3 regions of the Streptomyces sp. NPDC046308 genome follow, and region 3 is predicted to be linked to each of the others. Evidence: riboswitches for the same ligand, from Rfam matches in the RefSeq annotation. Region 3 holds a riboswitch; each other region holds the start of a gene.
What was found. Region 3 has a riboswitch for cyclic di-AMP ahead of ACZ6JT_RS23820 (transglycosylase family protein). Riboswitches for the same ligand answer to the same signal wherever they lie in the genome.

Region 1 (2,254 bases), on a different contig from region 3:
ATCCTCCCCCTGACCCCGCCTGGCCCGTTCCTGGCCCAGCCTGACCAGTCCGCGCAGCACCTTGAGGTGGGCCTCGGTGCGCCGCCGGGCGGCCCGGGCGGCCGCCAGGGGCTCCAGGAGCATCCGCACCTCCAGGAGGTCCGCGGCCTCCTGCTCGGTCGGCTCGGCCACGCAGGCCCCCGCGTGGCGCCGGGTGGTCACGAAGCCCTCGGACTCCAGGGTCCGCAGCGCCTCGCGGACCGGGACGCGCGAGACTCCGTACCGGCGGGCCAGCACCTCCTCGGTCAGCCGGCTGCCCGGCTCGAACACCCCGGAGACGATGTCGTCGCGGATTGCCGTGCATACCGCGTGCGCAGGAATACGCAAGACCGAACCTCCGCCTATTTCCGACTGCCAGCCCCATCGCACGCACATGCGCGTGCTGCGACTCTATTGCAACACACGATAATTTCCGAGAGCGGCCGAAAATGCGAAACATTTGCACAGAGACGCAACACGAAGGCCCCGGCTCGGGGAGCCGGGGCCTTCGGAAAAGGTGCGGGACGGGGTCAGAGGCTGACGCCGTGCGAACGCAGGTACGCGATCGGGTCGATGTCCGAGCCGTACTGCGAGCCCGTGCGGGCCTCGAAGTGCAGGTGCGGGCCGCTGGAGTTGCCGGTGGAGCCCGACAGGCCGATCTGCTGACCCGGGGTGACCTGCTCGCCGACGGAGACGTTCAGCGAGGTCATGTGCCCGTACTGGGTGTAGGTGCCGTCGTTGTGCTTGATGACGACGTTATTGCCGTACGCGCCGCCCCAGCCGGCCTCGACGACGGTGCCGAAGCCCACCGCGTGGACCGAGGTGCCGGAGGCCGCGTGGAAGTCGATGCCGGTGTGGCTGCCGGAGGACCACATGCCGCCGCCCGCGTGGTACTGGGTGCTGACGTACGAGCCGTCGACCGGGGCGACGAAGGTGTTGAGGCGCTTGCGCTCCTCCTCGCGGGCCGCCCGCTCGGCGGCGTCGCGCTCGGCCTTCGCCTTGGCCTCGGCGAGGCGCTTGGCCTCGGCGGCCTTCTGCTTGGCCTCCGCCTCCGCCTGCGCCTTGGCGGCGGCGTGCTCGGCGGCGCGCTGCTGGGAATCGGCCTGGTCGGCGATGTCACCCGTGAGGTCCTCGGCGACGACCACGGCACCCAGCCCGTTCTCCGGGGCGGAGCTGCTGTGATTGTCCGCGGCGAAGGCCGGGGCGGCGAGGGAGCCGACGACACCCGTGGTGGCGATCGCGGCGATACCGGCGTAACCGGCGGTCTTCTTGCTCAGACGGCTGGAGCCACGGTGCTTACCGGTACCAGCGGGACGACTGCCAAACGCCATGAAGGGTTTGATCCTTTCCTTCCTTCTCGCCTACCGGGTTAGCTGACGGGTTCGGAGCAGGAAGGTCTCCTACGGGCCTCCTCTTGCGAGGGGGTCCGATTCACCCCAGGGACTCATGTGGGTCCCCGGCTCCCCAGGCTCGCGCCTGACGGGGACTCGGCGATCGCTGTCCGGTGCCGCGGGTGCGGCGGGCACAACTGACGGACAGCACGGCCGACGCTAGGCGGATCATCAGTCAATCGCCAAACAGACGCGCCTTTTTGTTGCGTACGCCACACCCCATACGAGCAACCTAGCCACCAAACGGACAAAAGGGGCTCCGACGGATATGCCCGCCAGAGCCCCTGCGCGTTCCGTCGGTCGACCGTCAGCCGGCCGTCACCGACAGGTCAGTTGGTGACGACGGAGACGTCCCCGATCCCGAGGGCGCGCACCGGCTCCTCGATCACTGCCGCGTCGCCCACCAGGATCGTGACCAGGCGGTCCGCCGGGAAGGCCTTCACGGCGGCCGAAGTCGCCTCCACGGTGCCCGTCTCGGCCAGCCGGGCGTACAACTGCGCCTGGTAGTCGTCCGGCAGCTCCTGCTCGACCTGGTCGGCAAGGGTGCCGGCGACCGAGGCCGCCGTCTCGAACTTCAGCGGGGCCACGCCCACCAAGTTCTGTACCGCCACGTCGCGTTCGGCGTCGGTCAGACCGTCCTCCGCGAGGGTGCGCAGCACCTTCCAGAGGTCCTCCAGCGCCGGACCGGTGTTCGGGGTGTCCACCGAGCCGCTGATGGCCAGCATCGAGGCGCCCTTGCCGTCCGCGGTGGAGCGCAGCACCTGGCCGAAGGCGCGCACGCCGTAGGTGTACCCCTTCTCCTCGCGCAGCACCTTGTCCAGGCGGGAGGTGAGGGTCCCGCCCAG
Region 2 (2,254 bases), on a different contig from region 3:
AGAGCGGTGCCAGCAGCTCCATCACCTCGGGGGAGCGGGCCTCGTCGGCCGCGCTGCTGCGGTGCACCCGGTAGCGGCGGTGCGGGGCGTTCGACTCCAGGTAGTCCGCCACGATCGCGTCGCGCTCGACGCCCAGCGCGAGCAGGGTGACGGCGATCGACAGGCCGGCCCGGTCCTTGCCGGCCGCGCAGTGCAGGAGGGCCGGGACGCTGTCCTCGGCGAGCGCGTGCACGACCCGGCTGTGCTCGGCCGTGCGCTGCTCGATGATCCTGCGGTAGGAATTCGTCATCCGGGCCGCGGCCCTGCCGTCGCCCAGGATCGTGCGCAGCTGGTCGAGGTCGCCCTCGCGCACCAGCCGCCAGAACTCCTTGCCGTCGGCCGGATCCGAGAGCGGGATGTTCACGTTCCGTACCCCGGGCAGTTCCACGTCCGGCCCCTCCAGCGCGTGGTCGGCGGCGTTGCGGAAGTCGAAGACGGTGTGGAGGCCGAGCGAGGCGAGGAATTCTGCATCGGTTTCAGTGGCATGTGCGAGATGTCCGCTTCGGAACAGTCGTCCCGTCCTGACCCTTCGACCATCAGAAGTCGGCAATCCGCCCACATCACGGAAATTGCGCACTCCGGTCAGCTCCGGCTCCTGTATCTGCTGGGTCACGGGAACTCCTCCGCTTCGTGGTGAGATTTCTGTCCGAATTGAGCTGTTTGGCGCCAACTTGCCATATCCGGAGGCGAGATCGGGCACGTCCCCGTGAGCCAGATCATACGGTGACCGTGAGTGCCTGATCACGAAGGCCGAATGGCCGCGTCGGAGCGGTTGTTGACGGCGACTAATGGACGCAGGGTGACCAGAATTCAGCCGATTTCTCATTCCTGTGATTCCGTCAGGAAATTCGTGGCTTGTTCCCCGCCGTCGCAAGGGTTTACCTTCGCGATCGATCCGGGTGGATCGCCGAATCCTGCCGCCGCCCGGAAACCGCACCCGACTATTCGCGCGGCAGGAGCGGGGGAACCAGGTAGGCCGCTGTCCCGGAGATCTTTTCGGAGATCTTTCGCCGGGACGGCTCGGGGTGAAGACGTACGTGTCCAGTGCATGTACGGCCGGACATCTCCAGTCCGAACCCGACAGCTCACCTCGCAGGCGCCGGAGAGGAATTCGCCATGCCTGCAAAGGGTAAGCACCGCCGTCCCAAGTCCCTTTCGATATCGCGCGGTTTCGCCGTCGCAGGCACCGGTGGCGCGGCCCTCGCGCTGCCGCTGATGGGCGCCGCGGGCGCACAGGCGGCCGGCGCCCCGGCCGCGGCGACCGCGGTGGCCCCCGCGGTGGCTCCTCAGGTCCCCGTCGCGCTGCAGGCCGCGCCCGTCGCCGCCGTGCAGGCCGCCCCGAGCGTCTACACGGTCGTGCCGGGTGACTGCCTCTCCGTGATCGCCGCCGAGCGCCATCTCTCCGGTGGCTGGGAGCAGCTGTACGCCGACAACCGGGAGGCGGTCGGCGGCAACCCGTCGCTGATCCACCCCGGCCTGAAGCTGCACCTCGGCGGTCCGGGCGGGGTGGACCCGGTGGACGCCGCCCCCGACGCCGCCCCCGAGGCCGCCCCCGAGGCCGCCCCCGAGGCCGCCCCCGACGCCGCCCCCGAGGCCGCCCCCGAGGCGGAGGCGGAGGCCGAGGCCGCTCCGGAGTCCGCCCCCGAGGCGGCGCCGAAGCCGGCGCCGAAGCCGGCCGCCAAGGCCGCCCCCGCGCAGCAGGACTCCGAGGCCGGGGCACCCGCCGCGCAGCAGTCGGCCTCCGGCTTCGTCGCCCCGCTCGCCCGCACCGGCGTCTCGACCCAGTACAAGGCCGCGGGCAGCATGTGGTCCTCCGGCTACCACACCGGCGTGGACTTCATCGCGAGCTCCGGCAGCACCGTCAGGGCCGTCGGCGCGGGCACCGTCGTCTCCGCCGGCTGGGGCGGCTCGTACGGCAACGAGGTCGTCATCCGGCACGCGGACGGCAAGTACTCCCAGTACGCCCACCTGTCCCAGCTGTCCGTCTCCTCCGGCCAGAGCGTCACCGCCGGGCAGACCCTCGGCCTCTCCGGCTCCACGGGCAACTCCACCGGCCCGCACCTCCACTTCGAGATCCGCACGGGCCCCTCGTACGGCTCCGACATCGACCCGCTGGCCTACCTCCGCTCGAAGGGCGTGACCATCTGACGGCACCCGCCGTCGGCGCAGGGACACACGTGAGGCCGGGACCCGAGGGGGGTCCCGGCCTCACGTG
Region 3 (2,254 bases):
CATAGGTCTCCGGATCGTCGCCCGTCATCCGGTACGCACACCACCGCCCGGCGCGTGGGGGGAGACGCGCCGGGCGGGGGGAACACTGTGCGTTGCGTACGCTCCTGCGGCTATTGCCGCAGTGTTCAGCTGAGCTTCAGCTTCTGACCCGGGAAGATCAGGTCGGCGTCCGAGACGATGTCCTTGTTCAGCTCGAAGAGCTTCTCCCAGCCGCCCTTGACGCCGTTGGCCTCGGCGATGGTGCCCAGGGTGTCGCCCGACTTGACCTCGTACGAGCCGTTGCCGGTCTTCGGGGCCTCGGGGGCCGCGGGGCGCTCGGAGCGGGTGGTCGGGGCCTCGGAGCGCTTGGTCTCCTTCTTCGGCGTGGCCTTCGGGGCGACCTTGGTCTCGGTCTTCTTCGAGTCGGCCTTCGGCTTGTTCTGCGTCGAGCCCTCCGTGCCGCCACCGGCGTAGGAGGAGTTCGACAGACCCTTGCCGCAGACCGGCCAGGCGCCCTTGCCCTGGCCCTTGAGGACCTTCTCGGCGATGGCTATCTGCTGGGACTTCGAGGCCTGGTTGGCCTGCGCGGCGTACGACTTGCCACCGTAGGCGGCCCACGTCGAGGACGAGAACTGCAGTCCGCCGTAGTAGCCGTTGCCCGTGTTGATGGACCAGTTGCCGCCGGACTCGCACTGCGCGACCTTGTCCCACTCGGACGCGGTGGCGGCGCTGGCGGAGCCCGCGGCCATCAGGGGGGCGGCGACGGCCACACCGGCGACACCGGCGAGCGTGACGATGCGGACGGCCTTGGAGGCTCGACGGTGCTTGCCCTTGCCGGAAAGCAGCATGGATTTTCTCCTCACCGACGCCTACGAGGTGAGCTGTCGGGTTCGGGCGAGTGAGTTGCCCGGCCGTGCGACCTAGCGCACGTCTTGACCCCTAGCCGGTGGCGTGACCGTCTCTCAACGGCCGCTCCCGGCGCCTACCTTGGTTCCCCCGCTCCTGCCTTCGGCGCTTGACGCGACGACTGTTCCCCCCGTCCGCCGGCAGGATTCGGCGATGCGGTCGAAGGAGCCCGCGGTGGCGGGCGAATCAGAAGGTAGACAGGTCTCTCCCCGATGTTCAACGAGGAACATCGGGGAGAGAGGGCCCCTACTTGCGCTGTCCGCAAGGACGTTTGCGCAGGTGAGGGCGGGGTTTGCAGCAGCCCCGGGGCGGGACACGCCAGTTGACCGGAAGAGACGCATGTCTCACTTACAGATAACCGACAATCAGTTCTTTCCGGACGCCTGAAGTGTCCCTATTACGTGGTTAGATCCAGGTTCTGTCCGGGCTTGATCAGATTGGCGTCCTCGCCGATGACCTGCTCATTGGCCTCGTAGAGGCCGTTCCAGCCGCCCTTGACTCCCTTGGCAACCGCGATGGTCGCCAGGCTGTCGCCCTCCTGGACCGTGTACGTCGGGGCCGACGCGGCGTCAGACGGGACGGGGGCCTCGGCCGCGGGCGCCCCGCGGTGCTTGCCGCTGCCCTCGGTCGGAGAGGCTCCCGGAGTGGCGCCCGGGGCGGTCGGGGACGCCGGGTCCGTCGGCGTCGCACCCGGGGTGGCGGGGGCGGTCGTGGGCGGGGTGGTGGGCGCCGAGGGGTCCACCGGGAGGGTCGGAGCCGTCGGGTCGACGGGCGGCAGCGGCGTGGTGCCCGGGGTTCCGGGGACCGTCGGCTGGGACGGGTCGACGGGAGGCGTCGTCGGGGCGTCCGGCGCCGGCATGACGGGCAGTCCGACGGACGGCGCGTCGGGGATCAGGAAGGGGCTGCCGGTCGGGCTGGGCGCCGCGTGGGTCGGGGCGCCGAAGTCCTTGGCCGGCTCGCCTCCGGTGGTGGACGGCACCGCGTTGTCCGGGCGGGAGGGCGAGGGGGCGATCGGGCCGGAGCTGCCGGGCAGACCGGGGTCCACCTTGGCGGCGGGGCCCTGCTGCTCCAGTCCGGCCGAGGTGGCGCACAGCGGCCACGCCTGCGGCCCCTGCGAGGCCAGCACCCGCTCGGCCACGGCGATCTGCTGGGACCGGCTCGCGAGGTCGGCCCGCTCGGCGAAGTCGAGTCCGCCGGCGTTCTGCCACTCCTCCTGGGTGAACTGCAGCCCGCCGTACGCGCCGCTGCCGGAGTTGGCACTCCAGGAGCCGCCGCTCTCGCACTCGGCGACCTTGTCCCAGGTCGTGGTGTCGGCAGCGGTGGCATTGGTGGCGGCTAGCAGCGGCAGAGCCAGCGCGGAGCCAGTGAC

Region 1: another riboswitch for cyclic di-AMP. It lies ahead of ACZ6JT_RS29300 (M23 family metallopeptidase); the one in region 3 lies ahead of ACZ6JT_RS23820 (transglycosylase family protein).
Region 2: another riboswitch for cyclic di-AMP. It lies ahead of ACZ6JT_RS05445 (M23 family metallopeptidase); the one in region 3 lies ahead of ACZ6JT_RS23820 (transglycosylase family protein).

Annotation. Positions count from the first base shown of each region.
Region 1 is NZ_JBVJFB010000008.1:308,423-310,676, forward strand. It holds gene ACZ6JT_RS29295 (GntR family transcriptional regulator) at 1-366, opposite strand, end outside; gene ACZ6JT_RS29300 (M23 family metallopeptidase) at 549-1,349, opposite strand; cyclic di-AMP (ydaO/yuaA leader) riboswitch at 1,363-1,521, opposite strand; gene ACZ6JT_RS29305 (M16 family metallopeptidase) at 1,739-2,254, opposite strand, start outside.
Region 2 is NZ_JBVJFB010000001.1:1,240,751-1,243,004, reverse strand. It holds gene ACZ6JT_RS05450 (tyrosine-protein phosphatase) at 1-652, opposite strand, end outside; cyclic di-AMP (ydaO/yuaA leader) riboswitch at 968-1,153, shown strand; gene ACZ6JT_RS05445 (M23 family metallopeptidase) at 1,156-2,187, shown strand.
Region 3 is NZ_JBVJFB010000006.1:69,528-71,781, forward strand. It holds gene ACZ6JT_RS23820 (transglycosylase family protein) at 126-827, opposite strand; cyclic di-AMP (ydaO/yuaA leader) riboswitch at 831-1,003, opposite strand; gene ACZ6JT_RS23825 (transglycosylase family protein) at 1,283-2,254, opposite strand, start outside.